3 regions of the Streptomyces sp. NPDC060035 genome follow, and region 1 is predicted to be linked to each of the others. Evidence: riboswitches for the same ligand, from Rfam matches in the RefSeq annotation. Region 1 holds a riboswitch; each other region holds the start of a gene.
The links. Region 1 has a riboswitch for thiamine pyrophosphate ahead of ACFWBQ_RS36270 (thiamine ABC transporter substrate binding subunit). Riboswitches for the same ligand answer to the same signal wherever they lie in the genome.

Region 1 (5,960 bases):
AGAACTGCCTGAACTCGACGGTGAACGGCTGCCGCTCGTTGAGCTCGGTGTCCGGGTTGTCGGTGCCGATGTAGCCGATCTCGTGGGCGACCTTGTAGGGCCGGATCAGCTCGTCCTCGGAGAAGACGTGGTCGAAGTCGGTGTCCACGAAAATGGCACCGTCCGAGGGGCGGTACACCGTGCCCTGGTGGCTGCCCGCGAGGGCGGGGTCGACGTAGCTGGTCGCGCTGAGTATCCGGGTGTTCAGGCGCAGGTCCTCGCCGGCCGGCATCGTCCAGGTGACGCCGTTCCTGACGACGGTCGGCTCCGTGACGACGCTGGTCGCGGTGAAGTTCCTCCAGGTGCGGTCGAAGAGCAGGTCGACGAAGTTATTGGGGTCGGTGGCGGTGACCGTGTCCACCAGCTTGCGCTCACCGGTCGTAGTTCTGGCCAGCGCAGGATGGGTCGGGTCGATCCCGCTGTCAATGATGCCGATGGTCACGCCCCGGCCGTCATAGGTGCGGTGTTCGTCCTTGAAGTCGACGGACCCGGTCTCATTGGTCGGCATGTACGGGTTGTCGTCGCGTGTCTTCGCGGACGGTGCCGCGGGGAGACCGTCCGAGCCGCCTGCAGGCCGCCCGGGAGCGTCCGTCCCGGAGGAATCGGCCCGGGTGTCCTCCAGCGCGAGGCGCTCGTCGGCGTCCACCCGCAGCACACTGTCGAGTGCGAGGACCTTGTCGACGTCGGCGAACGGCACGTTGACCTTGACGTAGCCGATCTCGGAGTCGGTCCTGGTGACCACGGCACCGAGGTCGGTCAGGGCCTGGCCCGTCTCCTCCGCACGGCCGTCCTTGACGGCCAGCATCAGGGTGACGAAGTCGGGGACCGCCTGCTCGGCACGGGCGAGAAAGCTGCGGGCCCGGTGCTGCTTCGCGTACGTGGCTATCAGTGCCCGGTCGTGGTCGCCGAGCTTGTCAACAGTGGCGGACTGCGCGTTCGCGGTGTCCGCGCTTGCCGGTACGGAGATCAGGGGCACGCCGGCGACGGCCAGGACGGCGGCTATGGCGGCTGCGGTCCGCATGGGCGTGTACGAAGAGAGGGGTCTGCGACGGAACATCAGGTTCCTTTTGTTTCAAGGGGCGTGTCGAATAGCGACACCGTGCCACCCGGGGAACCCGCCGATCAGCCACTGGACGTGGCGGTTTGATGTCTTGTCGTAGAAACGCCAAGGGTTCGTGCGGCGATCCCCTCCCCAGAGGTCAGGGAGGTTTCCGGCCCGTATGCGCCGTGTTTCAGATCCAGTTGCGGCGCGCGGCCTGCCAGCCGAGCTGCACCCGGCTCTGCGCCCCGGCGAGGGCGAGCAGTCGCTGGACCCGCCGTTGGACGGTGCGCAGGCTCACGTCCTGCTGATGCCGGTCGTCGGCGGCCAAGGGCCCTTCGCCGCCCCGCGCCGCCAGCGCGACAGGGAGCGGGAGGGCGGACTCCCAGACCCTGTCGAAGATCCAGCCGAGGGCGTCCAGCAGGGCGCTGTTGCGCACCACCAGGGCGGTCGGTTCGCCGGACAGGTACTCCCTCGATGCAAGGAAAGCGAGTTTCCTGTCGATAATGGAAATTTTCAGTGGAATGTCCACTGAGATTCGCATTTCCTCGCCCAACTCGACCCATTCCTCGAGCAGTAGCGGAGTGTCCGACTTTTCCAGGTCCAGTGAGTCCCTCTCGTAGACGGACCGGTATCGCACTCCCGCGCGCATGGCATCCCGCTGGCCGGTGTTGGCGGAGGCGGGGACGGCCATCACGGGACTGCTCATGAGGGAAAGGACCTCCTCGCGGGCGGCCCGCTGGACCTGGGCGTACCGCTCCGCGATCGCGTCCCCGCCCTCGATGACCTCGACCGATTCGGCGGTGCCGGCTCCTGGGCCGTCGCCCCGGTAGTTCTGGGTCAGCTGGGCAATGGCGAGTTGCGCCTTGCGTACGTCGTCCATGCGCTGCAGCGCTATCAGGCTCAGATTGATGTCCGGCGGGGCGGCCCTCAGGCCGTGCCGCTGCCCGGGGTGACTCGTCACCAGGCCCTTGAGTTCCAGCTCGGCGAGGACCTGCTCGACATCCGGTTCGAGGAGGCCGGTGCGATCGGCCAGTTCTCGTGCGTCGGCCGCAGGCCGGGCGACGAGCGTCACGTACACCTGTTCCTGGTCGGGTCCGATCCCGAGGCCCTCGAACATTTCAACCCCCGGCGCAGATAGATGGGTGCGGACAAGTGACCAGCCGGTAAGGACGGACCGCTGGCCGCAGGTTATCGCTGCAACCGGCGCCGCAAGCGAGTGAGATCCACTTTTATCTCAGTGGTCGCAGGTGATACGTGTAACTTGCACCCATGGGGCGGGTGAGGTCGGGCACGGACGCAAAATCCATATGTGTGTTCGATTTATGGTGGGGGTGGCCGCACCGCATACAGCTGCCCTCTTCCGTGCGATCGGTCACGGTCCTACCCACGGCCGGGACGGTCCGTGAGCCGTCACAGGGCCGCCGACGTCGGCCGACAGCGACCGGACGCCGTCGCGCCCCACTGCACCCGGTCCGGCGACGACCTCTGGTACCACGGCGTGTCTGCGACACTGGAGGAACCATGCCTAAGCCCGGAGAACTCCAGTTTGTCGCGCCCCGCGGAGCCAAGCAGCCGCCGCGGCACCTCGCCGACCTCACGCCCGACGAGCGCAAGGAAGCAGTCGCCGCGATCGGCGAGAAGCCCTTCCGCGCCAAGCAGCTGTCGCAGCACTACTTCGCGCGGTACGCGCACGACCCGGCCCAGTGGAACAACATCCCGGCCGGTTCGCGGGACAAGCTCGCCGAGGCGCTTTTCCCCGACCTGATGTCCGTGGTGCGCCACATCAGCTGTGACGACGACACCACCCGTAAGACGCTCTGGAAGCTGCACGACGGGACGCTCGTCGAGTCCGTCCTCATGCGGTATCCGGAGCGGGTGACGATGTGCATCTCGTCGCAGGCCGGGTGCGGGATGAACTGCCCGTTCTGTGCGACCGGGCAGGCCGGCCTCGACCGGAACCTCTCGACCGCCGAGATCGTGCACCAGATCGTGGACGGAATGCGGGCGCTGCGCGACGGTGATGTTCCGGGCGGGCCCGCGCGGCTGTCCAACATCGTCTTCATGGGCATGGGTGAGCCCCTGGCCAACTACAAGCGGGTGGTCGGAGCGATCCGACGGCTGACGGATCCGGACCCGGACGGCCTCGGGCTCTCGCAGCGCGGGATCACCGTGTCCACGGTGGGCCTGGTGCCGGCCATGCTGCGCTTCGCCGACGAGGGCTTCAAATGCCGTCTCGCCGTCTCGCTGCACGCCCCGGACGACGAGCTGCGCGACACCCTCGTCCCCGTGAACACGCGCTGGAACGTCCGGGAGGTGCTGGACGCGGCGTGGGAGTACGCGGACAAGTCCGGCCGCCGTATCTCCATCGAGTACGCGCTGATCCGTGACATCAACGACCAGGCATGGCGGGGCGACCGGCTCGGCCGACTGCTCAAGGGTAAGCGTGTGCACGTCAACCTCATCCCGCTGAACCCGACGCCCGGGTCCAAGTGGACCGCCTCGCGGCCCGAGGACGAGAAGGCGTTCGTCGAGGCTATCGCCGCTCATGGTGTGCCCGTCACGGTCCGTGACACCCGTGGTCAGGAGATCGACGGTGCCTGCGGACAGCTCGCGGCCTCCGAGCGCTGAGACCGACCGCTACCGGCGGTACGGCGGCCCGGTACAGGCGGTGCACCGGCTTGATCGCGCCGGTGTAGCCTGGTCCGAAAATCAACTTCATATTCCGACAGGGGAGCGCCACAGCGCTGAGAGTGCGGCACCGAGGACAGGTCGGCCGCAGACCCTCTGAACCTCGCCCGGGTCATTCCGGGTAGGAAGTTCGGACCTTACTCAAGCTGTTGCGCCCTGCCCGCTCACCGAGCGGGCAGGGCCGCGTCTCTTCCTGGTCACCTCCAGGAGGAATCACCATGAACACCACCACGAAGTGCGCCGCGACGGCGCTTGCCGCCGCGCTCGGCGTCACCGTGCTCGCGGGCTGCGGCGGATCCGAGGGCGACGCCTCCGGTTCCGGGAACTCCAAGGGTTCCAAGACCGTGACCCTCGTCAGCCACGACTCCTTCAACGCCTCGGACGCGGTTCTGAAGGCGTTCACCAAGGAGACCGGATACACGGTCAAGGTGCTGAAGAGCGGTGACGCCGGTGCCGCGCTCAACCAGGAGATCCTGACCAAGGGCTCCCCCCGCGGAGATGTGTTCTTCGGCGTCGACAACACGCTGCTCTCCCGTGCCCTGGACAACGGACTGTTCACGCCGTACGAGGCGAAGGGCCTCGACCGCGTTGCGGCCGACACCCAGCTGGACGCGGACAAGCACCGGGTCACGCCCGTCGACACCGGCGACATCTGCGTCAACTACGACAAGAAGTACTTCGCCGACAAGAAGCTCGCGCCGCCGCAGTCGTTCGACGACCTGCTGAAGCCCGCGTACAAGAACCTTCTCGTCACCGAGAACGCCGCGACCTCCTCGCCCGGCCTCGGCTTCCTCCTCGGCACCGTCGCCACCTACGGCGAGAGTGGCTACCAGGACTACTGGAAGAAGCTGAAGAGCAACGGCGTCAAGGTCGTCGACGGCTGGGAGCAGGCGTACAACGAGGAGTTCTCCGGCTCCGCGGGCGGCAAGAAGACCGAGGCCGACCGGCCGCTCGTCGTCTCGTACGCCTCCAGCCCGCCCGTCGAGGTGCTGTACGCGGAGCCGCAGCCCACCGAGGCACCGACCGGTGTCGCCACCGGAACCTGCTTCCGCCAGATCGAATTCGCCGGCCTGCTGAACGGTGCGAAGAACGAGGCGGGCGGCAAGGTGCTGCTGGACTTCCTCATCAGCAAGCAGTTCCAGGAGGACATGCCGCTGAACATGTTCGTGAACCCGGTCGCGAAGGACGCGGCGCTGCCGGAACTCTTCACGAAGTTCGGTGCGACGGTCGACAAGCCGGCGACGGTGGACCCGGAGAAGATCGCCAAGAACCGTGAGCAGTGGGTCCAGTCGTGGTCCTCGCTCGTCGTGAAGTAGCCGCTCGGCCCTCGTGGAGGGGGAACGCGGTGCGGCTCGGGCTCATGGCCGTGCCCGTCGCGTTCTTCGCGCTGTTCTTCGCCTACCCCGTCGTCGCGATCGTCGGACGGGGGCTGAAGGCGGACGGCGTCTGGCAGTTCGGCCGGATCGGCGAGGTGCTGAGCCGGCCGGACATCCTCGACGTCCTCTGGTTCACCACCTGGCAGGCCCTCGCGTCGACCGCGCTCACCCTGCTGATCGCGCTGCCGGGCGCCTATGTCTTCGCCCGGTTCGACTTCCCCGGCAAGCAACTGCTGCGTGCCGTCGTGACCGTGCCGTTCGTCCTGCCGACCGTCGTCGTGGGTACGGCGTTCCTGGCCCTGCTGGGACGTGGCGGATTCCTCGACGAGCTGTGGGGCGTCCGGCTCGACACCACGGTGTGGGCGATCCTCCTCGCGCACGTCTTCTTCAACTACGCGGTCGTCGTACGGACCGTCGGCGGCCTGTGGTCGCAGCTCGACCCCCGTCAGGAGGAGGCTGCCCGGGTGCTCGGCGCCGGACGCCTCGCGGCCTGGCGGCGGGTGACCCTGCCCGCGCTGGCCCCGGCCGTGGCCGCAGCGGCCCTGATGGTCTTCCTCTTCACGTTCACCTCCTTCGGAGTCGTCCAGATCCTCGGCGGTCCTGCGTACTCCACGCTGGAGGTGGAGATCTACCGGCAGACCGCCCAGCTGCTCGATCTGCCGACGGCCGCCGTGCTGACCCTGGTGCAGTTCGCCGCGGTCGGCGGGATCCTCGCCGTACACGCGTGGACCGTACGGCGCCGGGAGACCGCGCTGAAGCTCGTCGACCCGGCGCAGACCGCCCGCCGACCGCGCGGGGCCGGGCAGCGGGCGCTG
Region 2 (5,960 bases), on a different contig from region 1:
CAGCGCCACGACGCCGAATGCGATGTAGAGGACCGTCCAGCCCACGCCCGCCCCCTCCTACGGCCACCGCCCCGGTTGGTGGCGGGTACGGCCGGTCACGACTGCTTGTGCAGTCCGAGATTCTCGTAGATCTCGAGTGTTGCCGTCGAGTTGTTGAGCGTAATGAAGTGCAGCCCCGGGACACCCTCGGAGAGCAGCTTCGCGCAGAACTCCGTGGCGAACTCGATGCCAATGGAGCGTACAGCGGCGGGATCGTCCTTCGCGGCGAGGATGCGCTCTTTCAGCGAGGACGGCAGAGAAGCGTTGCTGAGCTGGGCGAATCTCTCCAGCTGTCGGACGCTGGTGAGCGGCATCACCTCGGGGATGACCGGGGTGTCGCAACCGGCAGCGACCACGCGGTCACGCATCTGCAGATAGCTCTCGGGCTGAAAGAACATCTGGGTGATCGCATAGTCGGCACCCGCGCGGCACTTGTCCACGAAATGTTCGATGTCGGAGTCCCAGTCGGCCGACCGCGGGTGCATTTCGGGAAAGGCCGCGACGCCGACGCAGAAATCGCCGGATTCCTTGATGAGCCGGACGAGATCTGCCGCGTACCGCACGCCCTGCGGGTGCTTGACCCACTCGGCCATCGGGTCACCCGGCGGATCTCCGCGCACCGCGAGAATGTTCCGGATACCGGCGTCGGCGTACTGCCCGACCATGTTGCGCAGCTGGGCGACGGAGTGGTCGACGGCGGTGAGATGCGCGACGGGGGTGAGCGTGGAGTCGGCGGCGATCTGCTGGGTCGCCCGCACCGTCCCCGCACGGGTGGAACCGCCGGCTCCGTACGTCACGGAGACGAAGCTCGGGCCCACCGCCTCGACCCGTCGCAGGGCGTTCCAGAGGTTCCGTTCGCCCTTTTCGGTCTTGGGCGCCCAGAACTCGAACGAGTACGACGTTTTGCCGGTCGCGAGCAGCTCACGCACGGTGCGAGCGTGATCTGTCCTGGTGGAAGGTGTGCCAAGAGCCATACTGGGAGGTTAACCAGGGCTCGGCGGTACCCCAACCAGAGCGGTGCTTTTCGTCCGGAATAATGGGATTGCCGTCCACCCCTCGGACAGCCCCGGAACAGCCGCCTCCCGCGGAGCGCGATGTCCGCCCCGCTCAGGCCACGCGCGCCCTGATGCGCCCGGCGAGTGCCGCCGTCGCCGCAGCGGGGTCCGCCGCCTCGGTGATCGCCCGCACGACAACGACCCGCCGTGCGCCCGCGTCCAGCACCTCGTCCAGGTTGCCCGCGTCGATTCCGCCGATGGCGAACCAGGGGCGTGGCTGGTCGAGTGAGGCGGCGTAGCGGACGAGGCCCAGACCCGGGGCGTACCGGCCGGGCTTCGTCGGGGTGGGCCAGCAGGGGCCCGTACAGAAGTAGTCCACGCCCGCCTCGGCGACGGCCGCGTCGACCTCGGACTCGGCGTGGGTGGAGCGGCCGATCACCACCTCGTCGCCGATGACGGCGCGGGCGGCAGGCACCGGCAGATCGCCCTGCCCGAGGTGCAGCACGTCGGAGCCGATGGCGTGGGCGACATCGGCCCGGTCGTTCACCGCGAGGAGCTTGCCGTGACGCTTGCAGGCGTCCGCGAACACGGCCAGGTGTTCGAGCTCCTCGGCGGCTTCCATGCCCTTGTCGCGCAGCTGAACGATGTCCACGCCGGCGGTGAGCACGGCATCGAGGAACGCGGGAAGGTCGCCCTGCCGTTTGCGGGCGTCCGTGCAGAGATAGAGCCGGGCGTCCGACAGCAGCGAGCGAGGCATGGACATGGTGGATTTCCCCCGTCGACAGGTCGCCGACCCCATAGGTCGTCGACCCGGTAGGTCGTCAGGCCGGCCGGTCGTCAAACCGGTGCCCCGGCTCTTCACCGGTCCGGCAGGTACCGGTCCGGCAGGTGTCGGTCACGGCAGGGTGCGGGCCGTGAGTCACGGCCCGCACCCCACACACGGTCGCCCGGTCAGACGGCGAGCGCCTGGGCCCGGCGCTTCACCTCCGTGCCGCGATTCTCGCTCAGTGCCTGCGCGGGCGTGCCGGGCAGGCTCGGGTCGGGGGTGAAGAGCCAGTCCAGCATCTCTTCGTCGCTGTAGCCGTCGTCCCTCAGGAGCGTCAGGGTCCCTGCGAGACCCTTGACCACCTTGTCGCCGTCGATAAAGGCGGCAGGCACCTGGAGCGTCCGCCTCTCACCACGTCGTACGGCGATGAGCTGGCCCTCCTTGACCAGCTGCCGTACACGCGTCACCTCGACATCGAGCATTTCCGCGATGTCGGGAAGGTGGAGCCAGGCAGGGACGAGAACATCGATCTTTGCGTCAATCTCGGTCACAGGGACAAGCCTGCCATCCCGGACCGACAGTCGGTAGCCGGGCCGCCCGTAAGGGGCACCCGGGTCCTACAGAGCTGCCGCTTTCAGCGGTACGGAAGGGTCCGCGGCCCGCACCGGATCGAGGCGCGCCCCGGCCTCGACGAGTTTGCGCGCCTGGGCGAGGTCACGCGGCCGGCCGACGGCCAGCACCGCCACCAGGACGCCCTCGCGCAGCCAGCAGACCGTCCATGCCGGGTCCGCCGGGTCGCCCCGCCACAGCATGGTGTCGGCACCGGCGTGGTGGCCGGCGTACTGCACGAAACGGCCGAACTGCTCGGACCAGAAGTAGGGCACCGGGTCGTACGTCCGGTACCGGCCGTCCGCGATGGCGGCGGCGACCGTCCGGGGCCCCTGGAGGGCGTTGTCCCAGTGGTGGACGAGCAGACGCTCGCCGTAGCGGGCGGAGGGGAAGGAGGCGCAGTCACCCACCGCGTGGACGTCGGGCAGGGAGGTACGCAGCGAGCCGTCGGCAGTGACCGAGCCGTCCGGGCCCAGTGCGATGCCGGAGCCGGCCAGCCAGCCGGTGGCGGGCCGGGCGCCGATGCCCACGATCACCGCTCCGGCGGGGATCACCCGGCCGTCCGTCAGGTGGACGGCGCCGGGGTCGACCCGCGCCACCCGTGCACCGGTGAGGAGTTCGGCTCCGCTCTCGGCGTACCAGCGGGCCATAGGAGCTGCGACCTCGGCGGGCAGGGTGCCCGCGAGGGGGCGTTCCGCGGCTTCGACGACGGTGACCGCGCAGCCCGCGGCGCGGGCGGCGGTGGTGAATTCGGCACCGATCCAGCCGGCCCCCACGACCACGACGTCGTGCTGCCGCTCCAGGACGGGCCGCAGCCGTGCGGCATCGTCGACGGTGCGCAGCAGGTGGACGCCGGGAACACCCTCCGCGCCGGGCAGGACGACGGGCTCGGCCCCGGTGGCGAGGACCAGCACGTCGTACGGGACGGGGCCCTGAGGAGTGTCCAGTTCGTGGGCGGCGGCGCGCAGGCCGCTCACGTCGAGCCCCAGTCGCAGGGTGATGTCCAGCGCCTCGAAGTCGATGTCGAACGCCGAGTCCTCGGCCAGGCCGAGCAGGACCGCCTTCGACAGGGGCGGCCTGTCGTACGGCTGGTGCGGTTCCGCGCCGATCAGGGTGACCGGGCCGGCGAAGCCCTGTTCGCGCAGGGCCACAGCGGTCTGCACGCCGGCCATGCCCGCGCCGACGATCACGACCCGGCGTGGCCGCTGTCCTGCTTCCCGGTGTTCCGTCTGCTCACTCACCCGGCCACCCTAGCCACCTGACGTTCCGTCAGCCGACGAGCTCCTCCACCACACTCGTCCCGCTGCCCTCCTGGGACTCCCACTCCCACCGCTCGTCCAGCCGCACCCGGCCGTCGGGAAGATCCGTGACGGTCGAGACGCAGTGACCGCCGGAAGTCGTTCCGTCCTGCTTCAGCTGCACGTACCGGAAGTCCAGGGTGTCGCCCTGCCGGGTGCCGACGAGATGGCCGCGGACGACGTCACCGCCCGTGTACTCGGCCCAGATCCGGCCCTCCCGCTCCCGGTACGTGAAGCGGGTGCGGGTGCCCACCTGGCCGGGCGCCTGGTCGGCGACGGGCGAGAGGACGAGTCCGTCGAGTGAACGGGCCACGGCGGCTGCTCCCTTACTGGCTACGGGTGGCGGGGTTTAGGGTGGCCAACGTAAGGCACTCGCGGGAGCCCGGACGCACCGGGCTGAGAGGGAGGCTGACCGGCCTCCGACCGTACGAACCTGATCCGGGTCATGCCGGCGAAGGGAGGGGCTGGACGCCCATGCGCATCTCCGGAAACGGATCCGACGTCCTGGTTGTCGGGGGCGGCATCATCGGTCTGGTGACCGCCTGGCGGGCGGCCGGGCGCGGAATGTCCGTCGCGGTCGCCGATCCCGAACCGGGCGGCGGGGCCGCCCAGGTCGCGGCCGGCATGCTCGCCGCCGTCACCGAACTCCACTACGGCGAGCAGACGCTGCTCGCCCTCAATGTCGCCTCCGCCGCGCGCTATCCGGCGTTCGTGGCCGAGCTGGAAGAAGCGAGCGGGCAGGAGACCGGCTTCCGTGCCTGCGGCACGCTGGCCGTCGCGCTGGACTCCGACGACCGGGCCCATCTGCGGGAGCTGCACGCGTTGCAGCAGCGTTCGGGACTGGCCTCGGAGTGGCTGACCGGCCGCGAGTGCCGCCGGCTGGAGCCGATGCTCGCCCCCGGCGTGCGGGGCGGGCTGCGGGCCGACGGCGACCACCAGGTGGATCCCCGTCGGCTGGCCTCGGCGCTGGTCACCGCGTGCGAACGGGCCGGAGTGGTCTTCCACCGGGCCCGGGCCGAACGGCTCTCCGTGACGGGCGGCCGTGCGACCGGAGCGGTCCTCGCGGACGGTACGCAGCTGAGCGCCGACCAGGTCGTGCTGGCCGCCGGCAGCCTCAGCGGCAGGCTCGCCGGGCTCCCCGAGGAGATCGTGCCACCGGTCCGCCCGGTCAAGGGGCAGGTGCTGCGGCTGGCCGTGCCGCCCGCGTACGCCCCCTTCCTCAGCCGGACCGTACGGGCCGTGGTCCGCGGCAGCCACGTCTATCTCGTCCCGCGCGCCAACGGCGAGCTGGTCGTCGGCGCGACCAGCGAGGAGATGGGCTGGGACACCACGGTCACCGCGGGCGGGGTCTACGAACTGCTGCGCGACGCCCACGAGCTGGTGCCGGGCATCACCGAGCTGCCGCTGACCGAGACCCGCGCGGGCCTGCGCCCCGCCTCTCCGGACAACGCCCCGCTGCTGGGTCCGACGGCGCTGCCCGGCCTGCACCTCGCCACCGGCCACCACCGCAACGGGGTGCTGCTGACGCCCCTCACCGGTGACGTGATGGCCCACGTGCTGACCACCGGCGAACTGCCCGCCGAGGCCCGCCCCTTCGCACCGAGCCGGTTCGCGCCCTCCCGCCGGGGCCCCGCCTCCCGGAACCCTTCTCCCGGAGCCCTCTCCCCAGCACCTCAGGAGCAGCCCGCATGACAGAGCCCCTGCCCACCGGCGTTTCTGCGTCTGCCTCCGTGTCCGTATCCGTCAACGGGGAACTCCGCACCGTCCCGGCCGATACCGCGCTGAGCACGCTGGTCGCGACCCTGACCACGGCACACTCCGGTGTCGCCGCGGCGGTCAACGAGGCCGTCGTGCCGCGCAGCCAGTGGTCCGCCACCGCACTGGGCGACGGTGACCGCATCGAGGTCCTCACCGCGGTTCAGGGAGGCTGACCATGTCGGACGATCTCTTCACGCTCGGCTCCACCACCTTCACGTCCCGGCTGATCATGGGAACGGGCGGTGCGCCCAGTCTCGAGGTGCTGGAGCGCTCCCTGATCGCCTCGGGAACCGAGCTGACCACCGTCGCGATGCGCCGCCTCGACCCGACCGTGCAGGGCTCGGTGCTCTCCGTACTGGAGCGGCTCTCCATCCGCGTCCTGCCCAACACCGCCGGCTGTTTCACCGCGGGCGAGGCCGTGCTCACCGCCCGGCTTGCCCGGGAGGCCCTCGGCACCGACTGGATCAAGCTGGAGGTCGTGGCCGACGAGCGGAC
Region 3 (5,960 bases), on a different contig from region 1:
CTCTCCGCCGGAGAGCTGAGCCGGCGCCTCGGGGTTCCCTAGGGGATCGGTCAGGGGACTTCAAGGGCTCCCGGGGCCCCGCCGGCCACCCCCACGCCTCTAGCATCGAGGCAAGAACTCACAGAGACGAGGTAAGGACCATGGCGGTGCGGGAGATTTTCGCGGGGATGCCCTGGTGGGTGAAGTGGGTCGCGGTGCCTCTCATCGCGATCGTCGTGTTCGGTGGCCTCATCGCCAGCGTGGTCGGGTTCGTGATCGGTCTGCTGTTCAAGGCGCTGGTCTTCGTCGTCCTGGTCGGTGGCCTGGTCTTCGTCGTCCGGAAGTTCATGGCGTCGTCCTCACGCAGCGACTGGTAGGAACGCGGGACGGTGGCGGGGACAGCCGGGCGGGTGAGGGCCGGGAGCCGGGCCGTAGATACGGCGATTAGCCCAGCTGAGCTAAGTCCAGGATGAAACCTCACCCGTGACGGATGGTGCCGATACAGTGGCAGACCGCTGCCGTCGGCTGGGAAATGACTGCCCGTCACCGTCCTGACCAGTGGTTTGTGCGACCGCCCGGTCTCCGGACCCCCGGCTCGCGGCGGGCCCGTGGGGGCGGCCCCCGCGGGAGGGCTGAACGCCCGTCACCATGCCTGGGGGTGACCTTTGACCACGGCATCGAGTACCGCTGTCCCGACGTTGATCGGTTCGGTTCAGCGGGCGTTGCGACTGCTGGAGGCTGTGGGTGCCCATCAGGAAGGGGCGCCGGCGAAGCAGCTCGCACGGGAAGCGGGGCTTCCTCTTCCCACTGCCTACCACCTGCTGCGCACCCTGACCCATGAGGGCTATCTCCGCAGGGAGAACGGCGTCTTCCTGTTCGGTGCCGCTGCCGAGCGCCTCGTCGGAGGCAGGGCGGCCGCACCTCGCCGCGGTGTGATCATCGAATCGCTCGCACACTGGGCCGACGTCATCGGCGCGCCTGTGTACTGCGCCGTCTACCGCGACGGCGAGATCGACCTCGTCGCGGTGGCGGACACCCCCGACTTTCCCGCCGTCGACGAGTGGGCCGCCTTCCGTGAGACCGGCCATGCCCATGCCCTCGGTCAGTGCCTGTTGAGTCAGCTCGACGAGAGGGCGCGCGAGGATCATCTGGACCGTCACCCTGTGCAACCACTGACGCGCTACTCCGTAAGGGATCGCTCGGCGTTTCTCGACCGGATGAGATCAATGAACCGTATGGAACCTGTCATTGAACGACAGGAATACGCATTGGGGACGGTCTGTGCGGCCATCCCGATCACCGTCGGGTCCGCCGTGGCGGCCATGGCCATTTCGCTACCCCTGAACCAAGAGGAACGGTTGCTCCCCGCAGTCGAACAACTACGCTGTGAAGTGATGAGCTTCTTGCGCTCGTTCGTGTTCTCTATCAGTATCTGAAAAATCACTCCTTGTGATCTGCTATCGCGTGCACCACGATGGCGTCAATAGGGCCATGGGGGATCATTCCTGGCCAGATTCATCTACTGCGGGGTTGAACGATGCGCGAGTCGGTTCAAGCAGAGGTCATGATGAGCTTCCTCGTCTCGGAGGAGCTTTCGTTCCGTATTCCGGTGGAGCTCCGCTACGAGGTGGGCGATCCGTACGCGATCCGGATGACCTTCCACCTGCCGGGTGACGCCCCCGTCACCTGGGCCTTCGGCCGTGAGCTGCTGCTCGACGGTCTCAACAACCCGAGCGGCGACGGCGATGTGCACATCGGCCCGACCGAGCCCGAGGGGCTCTCGGATGTACACATCCGGCTTCAGGTCGGCACGGATCGTGCGCTCTTCCGGGCCGGCACGGCGCCTCTTGTGGCATTTCTCGACCGCACGGACAAACTGGTGCCACTGGGACAGGAGCACACGCTGGGTGACTTCGACGGCAATCTGGAAGAGGCGCTGGGCCGCATCCTTGCCAAGGAACAGAACGCCGGCTGAACAGGGGCCACCTGCTGAACAGGCAACACCGGTGCCACGTGGGCCCGGTGTTCGCGCTCACGCCTTACGGCGTCGGCCCCTCCCGGTCCGTACGGGGACAGGAGCTCCGGCTTCCGCGCCGAGCCCCGTGCGGTCCGCGGAGACCACCAGGGCCGCGAGCACCGTCGTCACCGGCACCGAGGCGACCAGCCCGATCGATCCGACCAGGGTCCGGACGATCTCCATGGCGACCAGTTCGCTGCTGGCCACCGTTCCCACGCTGCTCTGGGCGATCGAGAAGAGCAGCAGCAGGGGCAGTGCGGCGCCCGCGTAAGCGAGAACCAGCGTATTGACGACCGAGGCGATGTGGTCGCGCCCGATCCTGATGCCTGCCCGGTAGAGCCCCCGCACGCCCATCGTCGGGTCTGCCTGGTGCAGTTCCCAGACCGCCGACGTCTGGGTGACGGTCACGTCGTCGAGCACCCCGAGCGAGCCGATGATGACACCGGCCAGCAGCAGGCCGCTCATGTCGATGTCCGGGTACAGCCCGTGAATCAGTCCGGTGTTGTCATCCGTGTTGCCGCTCAGACGTGCCCAGCCGATGAAGAGGGAGCCCAGCAGTCCGATCAGCAGCAGCGAGATGAGCGTGCCGATGACGGCCACGGATGTGCGTGCGGTCGGTCCGTGGCACATGTAGAGGGCGATCAGCATGATGGCGCTGGCCCCGATCACCGCGACGACCAGCGGATTCGAGCCCTGCAGGATCGCCGGCAGAATGAACAGCGTCAGCACGGCGAACGAGACCGCGAGTGCGATCAGCGCCATCAGTCCGCGCAGCCTGCCCACCACGATCACCGCGAGGGCGAAGATCCCGGCCAGCAGAGCCATCGGGAACGTACGGTCCACGTCGGTCACCGAGTACTGCAGATCGTGGGGCGCGTCGGGCGCGTACGCCACAACCACCCCTTGGCCGTCCTGCAGTTGCCTGGAGGCGTCGGGCTGGATGATCTCGACGAACGTACGGCCCTTGTCCTTGCCGCTCGTCACCTCGATCGTGGCCTTCTTGCACAGCCCCGACTGTTCGTCGACGGCCTCGCGCCCCGAGGGCGTCGAGGTGTCACCGGTCGGTGGCACCTGTGCGGCATTCACGTCCGCGCAGTCCACCTTGTCGATCTTCACCACCTTGCCCTGCTGGGTCTGCCGGTCGAAGCCGACACCCGTGCGCTCGTGGGAGGGGGCGCCGCCCGGCCAGAAGGCCACGAGACCGACAACGACCGCGGCTGCGAACGGGATCAGCACGGCGGCGATGACCTTGCGCAGATGCTTGGACACGGGCGCGGCGGGGCCGTGGCTGTGCGTGTGGCCGGGCGCATGACTCTGTGTGCTGCCGGATTCGGAGCCGTGCGGTTCGGGGGCGCTCGGGGAGGACGTCACCGGGCGATCATCCCAAGAAGCGAAGAGGCCCTCTGGCCAGCACGCCAGCAGGGAGGCTAGCGTGGAGGCACCTTTGCACACGCGGGAGCTCGGAGCACCGGGCTGAGAGGGCGCTGACCTCCGTATATCCGTACGGGACACGCTGCGCCGACCGCCGAACCTGTTACCGGGTAATGCCGGCGTAGGGAGTAGGTCTCATGACCACAGCGGACGCACGCACGCCTGCCTCGAAGCAGAATGCGCAGAACATCCAGAATGCGCAGGACGCGGCGAACAACGAGGCCGGGAAGTCCATCGGCTGGCACAAGGGGTACGTCCAGGGCTCGCGCCCGGACCTCCGGGTGCCGGTCCGTCAGGTGCACCTCACCAACGGCAAGGACGTGACGCTCTACGACACGTCGGGTCCGTACACCGATCCCACCACCGAGACCGATGTCCGCCGTGGGCTCGCTCCCCTGCGGGAGAACTGGATCATCGCCCGCGGCGACACCGAGGAGTACGCGGGCCGCCCCGCACGACCCGAGGACGACGGGCTCAAGCACACATCGCCGCGCGGAGGCCTGCGCAACCTCGACGCGGTCTTCCCCGGCCGCCCCCGCCAGCCCCGCCGCAGTCGCGACGGACAGCCGGTCACCCAACTCGCGTATGCCCGCCGCGGCGAGATCACTCCGGAGATGGAGTACGTCGCGATCCGGGAGAACGTGGAGCCCGAGGTGGTGCGCGAGGAGATCGCGGCGGGACGTGCCGTGCTGCCGGCCAACGTCAACCACCCGGAGATCGAGCCGATGATCATCGGCAAGCGGTTCCTGGTGAAGGTCAACGCCAACATCGGTAACTCCGCGGTCACCTCCTCCATCGAGGAGGAGGTGGACAAGATGACCTGGGCCACCAAGTGGGGTGCCGACACGGTCATGGACCTGTCCACCGGCCGCAACATCCACACCACGCGTGAGTGGGTTCTGCGCAACTCCCCCGTGCCGATCGGCACCGTTCCGCTCTACCAGGCGCTGGAGAAGGTCGACGGCCGGGCGGAGGAGCTGACCTGGGAGATCTACAAGGACACCGTCATCGAGCAGGCCGAGCAAGGCGTCGACTACATGACGGTGCACGCCGGTGTCCGGCTGCCGTACGTCCCGCTGACGGCCCGCCGCAAGACCGGCATCGTGTCCCGAGGCGGCTCGATCATGGCGGCCTGGTGCCTCGCGCACCACAAGGAGTCGTTCCTCTACGAGCACTTCGAGGAGCTCTGCGAGATCCTCGCGGCCTACGACGTGACCTACTCGCTCGGTGACGGACTGCGCCCCGGCTCCATCGCCGACGCCAACGACGAGGCGCAGTTCGCCGAACTGCGCACACTCGGTGAACTGAACTCCGTCGCCAAGCGGTTCGGTGTCCAGACGATGATCGAGGGCCCGGGCCATGTCCCGATGCACAAGATCAAGGAGAACATCGACCTCCAGCAGGAGATCTGCGAAGAGGCGCCGTTCTACACGCTCGGCCCGCTGACCACCGATGTCGCCCCGGCGTACGACCACATCACCTCGGGCATCGGTGCGGCGATGATCGCCTGGTGGGGGACGGCGATGCTCTGCTACGTCACGCCCAAGGAGCACCTGGGGCTGCCGAACAGGGACGACGTGAAGACCGGTGTCATCACCTACAAGATCGCCGCGCACGCGGCGGATCTCGCCAAGGGTCACCCCGGGGCGCAGGACTGGGACGACGCGCTGTCGGACGCCCGGTTCGAATTCCGCTGGGAGGACCAGTTCAATCTGGCGCTCGACCCGGACACGGCACGGGAGTTCCACGACGAGACGCTGCCGGCGGAGCCGGCGAAGACGGCGCACTTCTGCTCGATGTGCGGCCCGAAGTTCTGTTCGATGAAGATCAGCAGGAGCATCACGGAACAGTTCGCCCCCGACTTGCTCCCCTCTGCCTCGGAGGAGGAGATCGAGGCGGGGATGCTGGAGAAGTCCAAGGAGTTCGCCGCGAGCGGCAACAGGGTGTACCTGCCGCTGGCGGACTGACGCCGGGCGAGAACGCAGGAAATCTCGGCGCTGTCCTGGGCGTTACGTGCCCGGGGCGGCGCCGTCCGCCTGTTCATCAGGTTGTCCGCTTTGAGTCCGAAGAGTATGAGCAATGGCCGATTTCACATGATGGCTCCTCTGATGACCTCATTTCAGGGGCCGTTCGGCGTCGATAGGGACACGGAAACGTGGCAGGTCGATGTATGTTTCGGCGGCAGCATGTCCTGGCTTGACCGTTTACTTATCTGTGCCTTACCTTCCGCTGTGCTTGGCCGAAAAGGTGTGCGCCCCGACCGGGGGCGCCAGGGGAGGGAAACACAGTGAGCTGGTACCTGAACGTACTCAAGAACTACGCGGGCTTCAGCGGTCGTGCGCGCCGCAAGGAGTACTGGATGTTCGCGCTCTTCAACGTCATCATCGCCGCGGTTCTGCTCGGCATCGGTGTCGCCATCGAGACGCAGATCCCGTACATCATCTACATCCTCGCCGTGCTGATTCCCTCGCTCGCCGTCGTCGTCCGCCGACTGCACGACACCGGTCGTTCGGGCTGGTGGTTCCTGATCTCG

Region 2: another riboswitch for thiamine pyrophosphate. It lies ahead of thiO (glycine oxidase ThiO); the one in region 1 lies ahead of ACFWBQ_RS36270 (thiamine ABC transporter substrate binding subunit).
Region 3: another riboswitch for thiamine pyrophosphate. It lies ahead of thiC (phosphomethylpyrimidine synthase ThiC); the one in region 1 lies ahead of ACFWBQ_RS36270 (thiamine ABC transporter substrate binding subunit).

Annotation. Positions count from the first base shown of each region.
Region 1 is NZ_JBHWVO010000044.1:17,801-23,760, reverse strand. Features, by position in the region: gene ACFWBQ_RS36285 (S8 family serine peptidase) at 1-1,096, opposite strand, end outside; gene ACFWBQ_RS36280 (TrmB family transcriptional regulator) at 1,272-2,198, opposite strand; gene rlmN (23S rRNA (adenine(2503)-C(2))-methyltransferase RlmN) at 2,603-3,709, shown strand; TPP riboswitch at 3,799-3,915, shown strand; gene ACFWBQ_RS36270 (thiamine ABC transporter substrate binding subunit) at 3,988-5,085, shown strand; gene ACFWBQ_RS36265 (ABC transporter permease) at 5,130-5,960, shown strand, end outside.
Region 2 is NZ_JBHWVO010000012.1:31,598-37,557, reverse strand. Features, by position in the region: gene ACFWBQ_RS20200 (hypothetical protein) at 1-45, opposite strand, end outside; gene metF (methylenetetrahydrofolate reductase [NAD(P)H]) at 96-1,013, opposite strand; gene thiE (thiamine phosphate synthase) at 1,147-1,797, opposite strand; gene ACFWBQ_RS20185 (Rv2175c family DNA-binding protein) at 1,986-2,351, opposite strand; gene ACFWBQ_RS20180 (NAD(P)/FAD-dependent oxidoreductase) at 2,418-3,650, opposite strand; gene ACFWBQ_RS20175 (hypothetical protein) at 3,679-4,020, opposite strand; TPP riboswitch at 4,072-4,184, shown strand; gene thiO (glycine oxidase ThiO) at 4,182-5,399, shown strand; gene thiS (sulfur carrier protein ThiS) at 5,396-5,638, shown strand; gene ACFWBQ_RS20160 (thiazole synthase) at 5,641-5,960, shown strand, end outside.
Region 3 is NZ_JBHWVO010000009.1:75,531-81,490, forward strand. Features, by position in the region: gene ACFWBQ_RS16525 (cupin domain-containing protein) at 1-19, shown strand, start outside; gene ACFWBQ_RS16530 (DUF5326 family protein) at 147-356, shown strand; gene ACFWBQ_RS16535 (IclR family transcriptional regulator) at 645-1,415, shown strand; gene ACFWBQ_RS16540 (SsgA family sporulation/cell division regulator) at 1,517-1,954, shown strand; gene ACFWBQ_RS16545 (YibE/F family protein) at 2,012-3,367, opposite strand; TPP riboswitch at 3,439-3,572, shown strand; gene thiC (phosphomethylpyrimidine synthase ThiC) at 3,565-5,394, shown strand; gene ACFWBQ_RS16555 (DUF805 domain-containing protein) at 5,715-5,960, shown strand, end outside.